DNA from 2 places in the Mesorhizobium sp. ISC15 genome. Region 2 is predicted to be linked to the other one. Evidence: riboswitches for the same ligand, from Rfam matches in the RefSeq annotation. Region 2 holds a riboswitch; the other holds the start of a gene.
What was found. Region 2 has a riboswitch for S-adenosylmethionine ahead of metX (homoserine O-acetyltransferase MetX). Riboswitches for the same ligand answer to the same signal wherever they lie in the genome.

Region 1: linked by a shared signal. The riboswitch ahead of RPG13_RS10220 (O-succinylhomoserine sulfhydrylase) and the one ahead of metX (homoserine O-acetyltransferase MetX) in region 2 are both predicted to bind S-adenosylmethionine.

Annotation. Positions count from the first base shown of each region.
Region 1 is NZ_JAVSPX010000001.1:2,092,482-2,099,292, forward strand. Features, by position in the region: gene RPG13_RS10215 (ceramide glucosyltransferase) at 125-1,279, shown strand; gene RPG13_RS10220 (O-succinylhomoserine sulfhydrylase) at 1,328-2,518, opposite strand; SAM riboswitch at 2,576-2,653, opposite strand; gene RPG13_RS10225 (2'-deoxycytidine 5'-triphosphate deaminase) at 2,778-3,872, shown strand; gene RPG13_RS10230 (ABC transporter substrate-binding protein) at 3,970-4,743, shown strand; gene RPG13_RS10235 (IS481 family transposase) at 4,985-6,115, shown strand; gene araD1 (AraD1 family protein) at 6,190-6,811, opposite strand, start outside.
Region 2 is NZ_JAVSPX010000001.1:442,370-449,180, forward strand. Features, by position in the region: gene RPG13_RS02210 (DUF2125 domain-containing protein) at 1-314, shown strand, start outside; gene RPG13_RS02215 (sugar kinase) at 369-1,295, shown strand; gene RPG13_RS02220 (prephenate/arogenate dehydrogenase family protein) at 1,317-2,252, opposite strand; gene hisC (histidinol-phosphate transaminase) at 2,257-3,366, opposite strand; SAM riboswitch at 3,524-3,601, shown strand; gene metX (homoserine O-acetyltransferase MetX) at 3,723-4,892, shown strand; gene metW (methionine biosynthesis protein MetW) at 5,008-5,622, shown strand; gene RPG13_RS02240 (glycosyltransferase) at 5,848-6,811, shown strand, end outside.

The DNA.
Region 1 (6,811 bases), 1.7 Mb from region 2:
AAGAACAATGTCATTTAAGTGACACATGACAATGATGGTGTGCAGGGCCGGGCGACTCAGCATTCTGTCGAACTGTTGAAAACGGCTTCCATGCGGCCGGTTTTTCTGGAGTGACCAGATATCGATGGAACTGACAGTCACAGCCGCCTTGCTTTCCACAGCTCTGCTCCTTGTCAATCTCGCCAGCATCCTGCTCGCTTCGTTGAAGCTGAAGCGGCCTGGCAGGATCGCGCCGCCAGCCGGCAAGGCGCCTGCGGTGTCGATCGTCGTGCCGTCGCGCGGCGTCGAGCCGTTTGCTGAGGAAACGCTTGAGCGCGTCTTCTCGCTCGACTGGCCGCGCTATGAGCTCATCTTCTGCGTCGCCCATGCCGAGGACCCGGTGGTCAGGCCGATCACCGATGCGATCGCCCGCTTTCCGGCCGTGCCGGCCCGGCTGCTCGTCGGCGACGACCGCATCAGCGGCAATCCGAAACTCAACAATTGTGTGAAGGGCTGGGAGGCCGCGCGCCACCGCTGGGTCATCCTTGCCGATTCCAACGTCCTGATGCCGAGGGACTATGTCCAGCATCTGATGGCGACGTGGCGGCCCGACACCGGCCTTGTCTGCTCGACGCCGATCGGCTCGCGGCCGGACGGGTTCTGGGCGGAGGTCGAATGCGCATTCCTCAACACGCTACAGGCGCGCTGGCAATATGCCGGCGAGGCGATCGGCCTCGGTTTTGCCCAGGGCAAGAGCATGTTGTGGGACAAGCCCATGCTCGACGCCAATGGCGGCATCCGTGCGCTTGCCGCCGAGATCGCCGAGGACGCCGCCGCGACCAAGCTGGTCAACGGGCTCGGACTGCGCGTCAATCTCGTCGCCTCGCCCTTTGAGCAGCCGCTCGGTTTGCGCACTCTCGGCGAAATCTGGTCGCGCCAGGCCCGCTGGGCACGCCTGCGCCGCGTCACCTTCCCCCTGTTCTTCGCGCCCGAGATACTGATCGGCGCGGCGATGCCGCTGGCGCTTGCGCTGATTGCGGCGGCCAGCGCCGGCTTCAGCCTGTCGGCAACCGCCATCGCCGTGCTGGTAGTCGCGTATTTGCCGGAATGCGCTCTCGCCTCGGCTGAGGGCTGGCACCTGTCGCTGCGCATGATCCCGGCGATGGTTGCGCGGGACGTGATGCTTCCCGCCATTTGGGCGCGCGGCTGGCTCAGCGGTGCCGTCGACTGGCGCGGCAACACGATGACCATCCACACCAGCGCCGCTGCGGAATTGGAAGAGACCCCGTCGGGCGCCTGACAGCGCCTGCTTTTGACGATGCGAGCAAAGCCGCTCCAGTGCGTATCCCTATCTGGCGGCTTTCAATGCCTGCTCGATGTCTTCGAGCAGGTCGTCGGCGTCCTCCAGGCCGACAGACAGCCTGAGCGTGCCTGGCCCGATGCCGAGTTCGGCGCGCGCCTCGTCGCTCAGATTCTTGTGCGTCGTCGTCGCCGGGTGAGTGATCAGGCTCTTGGCGTCGCCGAGATTGTTGGAGATCAGCACGATATCGAGCGCGTTCTGGAAGGCGAAGGCCGCCTGCTTGCCGCCCTTGACGTCGAGGCAGATCAGCGTCGAGCCGCCCGACATCTGCTTTTTGACGATCGCCGCCTGCGGGTGGTCGGCGCGGCCCGGATAGATGACACGGGCAATCTCTGATCGCTCGGCAAGGAAATCTGCGATCCGGCCGGCACTTTCCGTCTGCTGGCGCACGCGCAGCGGCAGCGTCTCCAGGCCCTTCAGCAGCGTCCAGGCGTTGAAGGGCGACAGGCTCGGACCGGTGTGGCGGAAATAGTCGTGCAGGTTCTCATCGATCCACTTCTTGTCCGACAGGATGACGCCGCCGAGGCAGCGGCCCTGGCCGTCGATGTGCTTGGTCGCCGAATAGACGACGATATGGGCGCCGAGCTGCAAGGGCTTCTGCTGCAACGGCGTGGCAAAGACATTGTCGACGATCAGCCGCGCGCCGATCGAATTGGCAAGCGAGGCAACGGCTGCGATGTCGACGACTTCCAGCGTCGGATTGGTTGGGCTTTCAAGAAAGAACAGCTTGGTGTTCGGCCTGACCGCCTTTTCCCAATTGGCGATTTCGGTGCCGTCGACCAGCGTCGCCTCGATGCCGTATTTCGGCGCCAGCGTCTCGACCACCCAGCGGCAGGAGCCAAACAGCGCGCGCGCCGCCACGATATGATCGCCGGCCTTGGCGCTGCACAAAAGTGCTGCGGTGACCGCCGCCATGCCGGATGCTGTGGCGCGTGCATCTTCGGCACCTTCCAGTGCGCACATGCGCTTCTCGAACATGTCGACCGTCGGGTTGGCATAGCGCGAATAGATGAAGCCCGGTTCCTCGCCCTTGAAGCGCGCTTCCGCCGCCTGCGCGGTGTCGTAGACATAGCCCTGGGTGAGGTACATCGCCTCGGAGGTCTCGCCGAAGCCGGAACGCAAGGTCCCGCTATGCACGAGTGCTGTCTGAGGTTTCCAGTTGCGCTTCTTGCTTGTCATCACTTTTGTTCCAGACACAAAAAAACCGGTCGCGAAAGTCGCAACCGGTCCATACGGCCTTGCGGCCCGACGGTCCTTTAGCGACTTGTTTAACGTGGCTGCAAGCCGACCGGCCAAATCACCACGGGATAACGACCCTTTAGACCCGCGCCGCGCTTGCGTCAATTGCCGGCATGATTAAGAGGTTTGTACCAGCAGGTTCCGCGGCAAGAACCTGCGGCAAACGATACGTTGCCCGGCCTTCGAGCGGAGCCAGACTTTGCGGCAGACAGGCATTCTTCCCGATCAGGATATTTCCGCGCTGTTCCAGTCGGGCGCGCTGACGTCGCTACGCGCGCTCGATGCCGACCAGATCCAGCCGGCCAGTCTCGACCTCAGGCTTGGCGACAAGGCCTGGCGGGTGCGCGCCTCCTTCCTGCCCGGCCCGAACCATAGGGTCGACGAAAAACTCGACCGCCTGAAGCTGCACGAAATCAATCTCGCCGACGGCGCGGTGCTGGAGACGGGCTGCGTCTATATCGTGCCGCTGCTGGAGAGCCTGGCGCTTCCGGCAAACATTTCGGCCTCGGCCAACCCGAAGAGCTCGACCGGACGGCTCGACATCTTCACCCGCGTGATGACCGATCGCGGCCACGAGTTCGACAAGATCGCTGCCGGTTACAACGGCCCGCTCTATCTGGAAGTCAGCCCGCGCACCTTTCCGATCGTCGTCCGCACCGGCTCGCGGCTGTCGCAGATCAGGTTCCGCACCGGCAATGCGCTTTTGTCTGAAAGCGAGCTCAACGACTTGCACCGCGCCGAGACGCTCGTCGCCACCGAGCCACCGAACATTTCCGGCGGCGGCATCGCGCTGTCGATCGATCTCGATGGCGATAAGGATGGCCTGGTCGGTTACCGCGGCAAGCACCACACCGGCCTGGTCGATGTCGACAAGCGCGCCGCACAGGATGTTGTCGACTTCTGGGAGCCGCTCTACAAGAGCGGTGCCGGCGAATTGGTGCTCGATCCGGACGAATTCTATATCCTCGTCAGCCAGGAGGCGGTGCATGTGCCGCCGCTCTACGCCGCCGAGATGACGCCCTTCGATCCGCTGGTCGGCGAATTCCGTGTCCACTATGCCGGTTTCTTCGATCCGGGCTTTGGCCATTCGGCGGCCGGCGGCACCGGCAGCAGGGCGGTGCTCGAAGTGCGCAGCCACGAAGTGCCGTTCATCCTCGACCACGGTCAGATCGTCGGACGGCTGGTCTACGAGCACATGCTGAAGCGGCCGCAGGCGCTCTACGGCACAGATCTCGGCTCGAACTATCAGGCACAGGGCCTGAAACTGTCCAAGCATTTCCGCGCCGCGCGCTGATCGCCCATCACGATCAGACCGCGCTTGCCTGAACCCTGCGCGTCGTGCTTGGCTGTGCCCAGCCGTCAGGGTGGCTCTGAACCAAGGGAACAAAAAAATGCAGATTTCAAGATGGATCGCATCGGCAGCAACAGCCGCCATGCTGGTGATATCAGCCGGGTCCTTTTCGGCGCAAGCACAGGAAAAATTGAAGATCGCCACCGAAGGCGCCTATCCGCCGTTCAACACCATCACCGCGGATGGCAAGCTCGTCGGCTTCGATATCGACATCGCCGAGGCGCTTTGCGCTCAGATGAAGGTCGAATGCGAACTTGTCACGCAGGACTGGGACGGCATGATTCCGGCGCTCCAGGCCAGAAAGTTCGACGCCATCGTCGCGTCCATGAGCATCACCGAAGAGCGCAAGAAGCAGGTCTCCTTCACCAACAAATACTATACGACGCCGCTTTCGCTGGTGGCCTTGAAAGACAGCGATATTGCCTCGACCGAACCCGCCGCACTCGCCGGCAAGACGGTCGGCGCCCAGGCTTCGACCACCCAGGCCGACTATGCCCAGGATGTCTATGGCAAGGCCGGTGCCGAGGCGAAGCTCTATCCGACCCAGGAGGAGGCGGTTACCGACCTGATGAACGGCCGCCTCGATGCCGTCCTTTCAGACAAGTTCGTGCTGATGGACTGGATGAAGAAGTCGAGCGACGGCTGCTGCAAGATGGTCGGCGACGTCAAGGGCACTGAGACGGAAGCGGGCATCGCCGTGCGCCAGGAAGACAATGCGCTGCGCGAAAAGCTCAACGCCGCGATCGATGCAATCGTCGCCGACGGCACCTACAAGAAGATCCAGGCCAAATATTTCGACTTCGATATTTACTGAGGTAGGAACTGCCAATCTCCCCCCTTGAGGGGGAGATGGCCGGCAGGCCAGAGGGGGTCGGTCCGGCCGGGCTCGGCTCTTTATCGCAGACGCAGGGGGCTGGCGCTCTACGCGAGACGACCCCCTCTGTCGCCTTCGGCGACATCTCCCCCTCAAGGGGGTGTTTGGACCGGGGACATCGCGAACAGGTGTGCGAGGACATCGCGAACAGTTTGGCGCGCTTTGCGCTGGGGGGTTCGAGATGCCATTCGAGGACACGAGCGTGCTGAAACGGAAGCTGGAGTTTGTGCGGCTGGCTGCGGCGGAAGGAGCGAATATGAGCGCGTTGTGCCGACGCTTCGGGATCGGCCGGACATGCGCTTACAAGTTGCTCGCGCGTTGGCGGGCTATTGGCGAGGCCGGGCTTTTGGAGCGTTCGCGCCGGCCGCAGTCGAGCCCGACGCGCAGCGCACACGAGATCGAGGCGGCAGCGCTTTCGGTGCGCACGACGCATCCGGCCTGGGGCGGGCGCAAGATCGCCCGGGTGCTGGCGCGCCAGGGGCTGGGCAATCCGGCCGCCTCGACGGTGACTGGCATCCTGCGCCGCAACGGCGTCGAGTTGGGTGCGCTGGGTGGCGGCGCCAAAGCGTTCATCCGCTTCGAGCACGCCGCTCCCAACGACCTGTGGCAGATGGACTTCAAGGGCCATGTGCCGTTGCGCGCCGGGCGGCTGCACCCGTTGACCGTGCTCGACGATCATTCGCGCTTCTCGCTGGTGCTGGAAGCTTGCCCCGACCAAACCACCGAAACTGTCAAAACCCGCCTGATCGCCGCCTTCCGGCGCTACGGCCTGCCGTGGCGCATCGCCACCGACAACGGCCCGCCCTGGGGCGACGGCGGCCGCAACAACTTCACCATGCTCGGCGTCTGGCTGATCGAGAACGGCATAACGATCGGCCATTCCAGACCCTGCCACCCACAGACGCTGGGCAAGGAGGAGCGCTTCCACCGCACGCTCAAGGCCGAGGCGCTGCAGGGGCCGCCCTTCGACAGCCTGCAGGCGGCACAGCGCGCCTTCGATGCCTGGCGTCACATCTACAACGCCGAGCGGCCGCACCAGGCCATTGCGGACGCTGTGCCGCTCGACCGCTATCGGGCTTCGGCGCGCGACTTCGCCGATGCCGTCCAGCCATTCGAATACGCGCCCGGCGACCAGGTCCGCAGAATCCAGCAGAAGGGCACAACTTCGCTGTTCGGACACGCCGTCAAGATCTGCAAGGCGTTTGCCGGCAAGGCCGTCGCCTTCCGCCCTACCGAAACCGACGGCGTCTTCGACGCCTACTTCCGTCATCAGAAAATCCAAACCATCGACCTCAACGCAAGCCAACGATAAGATGGGAAACTGTTCGCGATGTCCTCGCACACTTGTTCGCGATGTCCCCGGTCCAAACAGGGGGGGAGATCCCGCTAAAGCGCCTTCACCGACACCTTCACCGGCTGCTCGATTTCAAGCGGGTTGCGCAGCGGCAGGCCAAAATCCTTGGCCTCGATCTCGAACACGTCGCCGGCCTCGGTCCTGACGCCGTCGGCGAAGGACAGCGTCGCGGTGCCGAACATGTGCACATGAACGTCGCCCGGCTGGCGGAAAGCCGAATATTTGAAGTGGTGATGTTCGAGATTGGCGATGGTGTGCGACATGTTCGCCTCGCCTGACAGGAACGGCTTTTCCCACAGCAGCTTGCCGTCGCGGACAATGCGTGAGGAACCCCTGATGTCGGACGGCAGGTCGCCGATCAGGATCTCCGGCCCGAACGAGGCGTTGCGCAGCTTGGAATGCGCAAGGAAAAGATAGTTCACACGCTCGGTGACGTGGTCGGAAAACTCGTTTGACAGCGTGAAGCCGACGCGGAACGGGGCACCGTCGTCGCCGATGACATAAATGCCGGCGATTTCCGGCTCCTCGCCGGCATCCTGGGCGAAGGCGGGCGACAGAAGTGCCGCACCGGGCGCCACCGCCATGGTGCCGTTGCCCTTGTAGAACCATTCCGGCTGCACGCCCGTCTGGCCGTTGGTCGGCTTGCCGCCCTCC
Region 2 (6,811 bases):
AGAGCCTGCGCGGCCAGGCGGTCGATATCGGCAAGCTCGATCTGTCGTCGGGGACCGCGCGCGTCACCGTTTCCGGACCGGTGTCTGTCGGCGCCGATGGGCTGATCGACGCCGACCTGATGATTAGGCTTAGCGACCCGAAAGCCGTGGCGGCAATTCTCGGCACCGCCATTCCCGAGCAGAAGAGCCAGATCAAAACAGGCTTTGCCGGTCTGGCGCTGCTTGGCAACGAACCGTCGATGCCCCTCAAGATCGTCAAGGGCAAGGCCTCGCTCGGCTTTATCCCGCTGGGCAGGATCAAGCCGGTCGATTAGACCATGATTGCGAACCTACAGTTCGCAAAAGATCATGGTCAAACAGGAAGACAGATGAACAGCCCGGTGAAGCTCCTAAGTGTTGGCGCGCTGACGCTCGATACGATCCTTCGCGTCGACACGCTTCCGACACGTCAGGGCAAGTTCATCGCGTCCGACGGCGTCCAGATCGCCTCGGGCATGGCTTCGAGCGCGGCGTGCGCCGCACGTCGCCTCGGCGCGGAAGTATCGCTGTGGGCGAGCGCGGGTGACGACCCTGTCGGCGATCAGCTGGTCGCCGGGATCGAGGCCGAGGGCGTCGATTGCAGCTTTGTCCGGCGTGTCATCGGCGCGCGGTCGGCACTGTCGGCCATCTTGGTCGACACGCATGGCGAGCGGATCATCGTTCCTTTCTATGACAGGCTCGCCCAGGCCGCCCCCGAGACGCTCCCCACCCAGGATCTCACCGCATTCGACGCCGTCCTGGTCGATGTGCGCTGGCCGGGCGCAGCAGCTTTGGCCCTGGCGGCGGCGCGCGCAATCGGCCGTCCGGCCATACTGGACGCCGACACCGCGCCACGGGACATATTGGAACGTCTGTTTCCGCTGGCCTCGCACATCGTCGCATCGGAGCCGGCGGCGTTCATCCTCTGCGGCGAGGAGCAAGGCCCGCAAAGGGCCTGTGAAGCGCTGGCCAGACGCACCGATGCATTTGTCGCGGTGACGGGCGGCGCTGCGGGAAGCTGGTGGTTCGACCGCTCGGTAGGGTCCGTGCGCCATGTCGCGGCGCCAAGGATCAAGGCAGTGGATACGCTTGCCGCCGGCGACGTGTTTCACGGCGCCTTCGCCGTCGGGCTGGCGGAGGCCATGCCGATCGAACGGACGTTGCGGTTTGCCAGCGCCGCCGCCGCGCTCAAATGCCAGCGCTTCGGCGGCAGGTTGGGCGCGCCGGACAGACCCGAGACACTGGCGATGATGGCGGCTCACTGGCCGGCGGACTAACGGCCTGGCGGTCGAGACAGGCTACTGTTTGGCTGGATGCTCGACCGCCTGCCGGCCAAAGTCCGGTACGTCGATGTCCTGGCCGGCCTCGATGATCGAGCGACGGACGGCGCGAGTGCGGGTGAACAGGTCGAACAGCTTTTCGCCGTCGCCCCAGCGGATCGCCCGCTGCAGCGAGGCGAGGTCCTCCGAGAACCGCGCCAGCATTTCGAGAATGGCATCCTTGTTGTGCAGGCAGACATCCCGCCACATGGTCGGGTCGGAAGCGGCAAGGCGCGTGAAGTCGCGAAAGCCGGAGGCTGAATATTTGATGACCTCGGATTTCGTCACCGACTCCAGGTCGTCGGCGGTGCCGACAATGTTGTAGGCGATGATGTGCGGCAGATGCGAGACGATGGCCAGTGTCATGTCGTGATGCTGGGGATCCATCGTGTCGATGTTGGAGCCGCAGCGGCGCCAGAATTCCGAGAGTCTTTCCAGCGCCTCGGGATCCGTGCCGGGCAACGGCGTGAAGATGCACCAGCGGTTTTCGAACAGTTCGGCAAAGCCGGCGTCCGGGCCCGATTTTTCAGTGCCGGCCAACGGATGGCCGGGGATGAAATGCACGCCATCAGGCACATGCGGTTGCATCTGCGCAATGACCGATGCCTTGGTCGAGCCGACATCGGTGAGGATGGCGCCTGACTTCAACCCGGGTGCGATTTCGGCGGCAACCTCGCCCGAAGAGCCGACCGGCACCGAAACGATAACCAGGTCGGCATCGCGGACCGCCTCTTTCGCATCCATCGTGTAGGAGGAGCCGAGACCGAGCTCGCTTGCCCGCGCCAGCGTTGTTTCGCTGCGTGTCGAGATGGCGACGTGGCGGGCAAGACCTTCGCGGTGGATGACGCGGGCCAGCGACGAGCCGATCAGGCCGATGCCGACCAGCGCGATCTTTTCGAACATCGGTGATGTCATTGTCTCAGCTTTTCAGAAATGTCGTGAGCGCGGCGACAACGCCGCGATTGGCCTCTTCGGTGCCGATGCTCATGCGCAGTGCATTCGGGAAGCCGTAGCCGGAAACGCGCCGCAAAATGTAGCCGCGCGCGGAGAGGTATTCGTCCGCAGCTGCCGCCGAATGTTTTTTGTCCTCGGGAAAATGGATGAGGACGAAATTGCCGACGCTCGGCGTCACCCGCAGCCCGAGCTTGGTCAATTCCTCGCTCACCCATGACAGCCAGGTCTCGTTATGCGCCACGCTGCGCTCGACATGGGCACGATCGCGGATCGCTGCAATGCCGGCCTCGATCGCCGTCGCGTTGACGTTGAAGGGACCCCGCACGCGGTTGATCGCGTCGATGATATGCATCGGCGCGTACATCCAGCCAATCCGCGCGCCGCCGAGGCCGAGCTTTGAGAAGGTGCGGGTCATGACCACGTTTTCCGCGCCAGCCACCAGTTCGACGCCGGCTTCATAGTCGTTGCGGCGGACATATTCGGCATAGGCGCCATCCAGCACCAGAAGCACGTTTCGAGGCAGGCCGGCATGCAGGCGGCGCACCTCCTGGAACGGCAAATAGGTGCCGGTCGGGTTGTTGGGATTGGCGAGGAAGATGATCCTGGTGCGCGGCGTCACCGCAGCGAGGATCGCATCGACGTCGGCGCGCTCATTGGTTTCCTGGACCGACACCGGGACAGCACCTGCCGACTGGATGTAGATCTTGTAGACCATGAAGGCGTGTTCGGTGATGACAGCTTCATCGCCGGGCGCGAGGTAGGTCTGCGCAAGCAGGCCCAGAATCTCATCGGAACCGTTGGAACAGACGATGTTCGCAGGGTTGAGGCCATGCACCTCGGCGATCGCCTCCCGCAGGCGCCTGGCGGTGCCATCGGGATACATGTCGAGTTTGGCTGCGACGTCACGCGCGGCTTCTATCGCCTTCGGCGAGGGGCCGAGCGGGTTCTCGTTTGACGACAATTTATGGACCTTGGCAACGCCGGCCGGCGCCGTGCTTTTGCCCGGCACATAGGCTTCGATGTCCATGATCCCCGCGCGGGGCGTTGGACGTGCCTGATCCGATGCCTGCTTCATATTGCAAAAATCCGTCGAGAACGCTTCCGCCTGGGGAAGCCGCAGCGGAAATACAAGCCGTGGCCTGGAATGTCGAGAGGCGGCTATCATGGGTGAACGACTGGCATGGGTGAGCGACTGGCCGTTGACGCCGAGGCGCGCCGGTCCTAGAAGCAAGGCGAAATCCCGTGGTGATTTGGCCGGTCGGCTTGCAGCCACGTTAAACAACTCGCTAAAGGGCCGTTTGCATCCTGTAACCGGCTTTGCGAAGGCGATGCCGGTTTTTTTGTTGTCCGTAGCCGGCCGGACAATCGCATCGACCCGAAAATCGGTATCGATTTTCGGAAAAGCGCGATGGGTTGATGTAAGAGGATGCGATGGTCGCGCTGCGCACTAAAAGAACCAACAACGAGGCCGACGAGCCGTCGAGCCCGGTGTTGCGTTTCGGTGCCGAGAAGCCGCTCAAGCTCGACGCCGGCACGCTGCTGTCACCGTTCCAGATTGCCTACAAGACCTACGGCACGCTCAACGACGCCCGCTCCAACGCCATCCTCGTCTGCCATGCGCTGACCGGCGACCAGCATGTCGCCAGCACCAATCCGGTGACCGGCAAGCCGGGCTGGTGGGAGGTGCTGATCGGCCCCGGCAAGATCATCGACACCAGCCGCTTCTTCGTCATCTGCTCAAACGTCATCGGCGGCTGCCTCGGCTCCACCGGCCCCGCCTCGACCAATCCCGCCACCGGCAAACCCTACGGGCTCGACCTGCCGATCATCACCATCCGCGACATGGTGCGGGCGCAGTTGATGCTGGTCGACCATTTCGGGATCGAAAAACTGTTCTCGGTGCTCGGCGGCTCGATGGGCGGCATGCAGGTGCTGCAATGGGCGTCGAGCTACCCGGAGCGCGTTTTCTCGGCACTGCCGATCGCCACCGGCGCGCGCCATTCCTCGCAGAACATCGCCTTCCACGAGGTCGGCCGGCAGGCGGTGATGGCCGACCCGGAGTGGCATGGCGGCAAATATTTCGAACAGGGCAAGCGCCCGGAAAAGGGACTGGCTGTGGCGCGCATGGCCGCTCACATCACCTATCTGTCGGAGGCCGCCCTGCACCGGAAATTCGGCCGCAACCTGCAGGATCGTAAAGCGCTCACCTTCGGTTTCGACGCCGACTTCCAGATCGAGAGCTATCTGCGCCATCAAGGCATGACCTTCGTCGACCGCTTCGACGCCAACTCCTATCTCTACATGACCCGGGCGATGGACTATTTCGACCTCGCCGCCGACCATGGCGGCCGGCTGGCCGACGCCTTTGCCGGCACCAAGACCCGTTTCTGCCTGGTCTCCTTCACCAGCGACTGGCTGTTCCCGACTGAGGAGAGCCGCTCGGTCGTTCACGCGCTGAACGCGGCCGGCGCCTCGGTGTCCTTTGTCGAGATCGAGACCGACCGCGGCCACGACGCCTTCCTGCTCGACGAGCCGGAGCTGTTTGCCGCCATCAACGGCTTCATCGCCTCGGCGGCCCGCGCCAGGGGGCTCAGCGCATGACCTCTGAAGATTGCAGGCCTTCCGGATCGGCATCATGCTCGAGGCATTCGCGCATGACCCCGAAAAGTTGCAGACTTTTCGGATCAGGATCATGCGCTAACCAAAAGGCACGATCATGAGTGTCAACCACGCCCAGCGCGTCGACCTCGAAGTCGTCGCCGGTCTCATCCCGGCGCAGGCGCGGGTGCTAGACGTCGGCTCCGGTGATGGTCTGCTGCTCGAATTGCTGCAGGCGACGAAGCAGGTCGACGGCCGCGGGATGGAACTGTCGCAACGCGGCGTCAACGAATGCGTGGCGCGCGGCCTGTCCGTCATCCAGGGCGACGCCGATAAGGACCTCAAATTCTATCCCGACAAGGGTTTTGATTTCGTCGTCCTGTCGCAGACCTTGCAGGCAACCCGCAACCCGAAGCTGGTGCTCGACGAATTGCTCAGGATCGGCAAGCACGCCATCGTCTCCTTCCCCAATTTCGGCCACTGGCGGGTGCGCCTTTCGCTGTTCCTCGACGGGCGGATGCCGGTGACCAAGGACCTGCCATACTCCTGGTACGACACCCCCAACATCCATTTCTGCACCATCCGAGACTTCGTCAATCTCTGCGATGAGCTCGGCGCAACGGTGGAAAAGGCAACGGCGCTCGACGCCAATGGTCAGAAAATCGGACTCTCGATGCCATGGTGGTTCTGGAATTTCTTTGGCCAGCAAGCGGTATTCTTGCTGAAGCGATAGCTGTTGTTCGCCCCTTCGTCGGCCCCTCTGACGGTTGAAGTGCCGAAGGCTGTTTGCAAGCCGATTTACCGACGGGCTAAGACATGGACAAGAACTCAGGTCGCTCCGAGGACTGCGGTGTTTCTTGATCAGCAGGCGTGCCTTTGCATAACTAACCGGAACCAGTATCTTCGCGGGCCGCGACGACTATAGTCGCTTGGCCTCTGGTAAATTTTTGGTGCAAAGATGGTTGAAGGACAGCCAACCTATTCACTCGTTGTGGAAATGGATAACGCCAAGTCGATCGACTGGGACGAGATCGGCGTTGGGTTGACTGCCTTGGCTCGAGAAATCGCCGTGGTTTCCTCAGCTGGTCTTGCAAGACCGCAGGTTGTCATCTCCCACGGCGGGCGAGATGAGGACGCCGCCTCGCTGCGTAGCAGTATCACAATTGAAGCGCCGCAGTTGGAACGGGTTGCCGACCTGATCTTCACCGCTTGCCCAGGCGGTCGATATTACGACCTCAAGAACAACGGCATCCTGTCAACCAATGGAGATATCGTCATCTTCATCGACTCGGATACCGTGGCAGAATCGGGCTGGCTCCCAACTCTGCTTGACCCGTTTCAAGATCCTGAAATTATTTGCGTGAACGGATATACATATCTTTCGTACGATGATTTCTTTTCCAGGACGTTCGCGCTGCTTTGGTTTTTCCCTATGCCTGAGGCAGATGCACGATTTGCTAACAAGCGAGCGATCAACGCCAATAACAGTGCCTTTCGGCGCGACTGGATTGTCAGCCATCCCTTTGCGAAACACAATGGATTCAAGGTTTCTTGCACTCTGCTGACGCATGAGCTTCGACGTGCAGGCCACAAGATTCTGAACGTCAACGCACGCGTCTATCATTACTCGCCACGTGGTTGGCGGTTCTTTTTCTGGCGCGCGTTGGTAACAGGCCGCGATGCCGACCGGAAGTTTGTGGAGCTGAAGTCGCCCAGCCGCACGCAGCGGATCGTGAAATCGTTCAGCCGATGGTTCACCATGTCGTGGCGCACAATGCGACGCGTAACTGGCCATGCCCGCCAGACAGGCATGCCGCTTTGGCAAATTCCATTTTCCTTGATTGTCGGTCTGGCATTCTACAGCTTGGCGTTTTGGGGCCAACTCAGTTTCGCTGCGGGTCTCGTTGGCGACGAAATCGAAG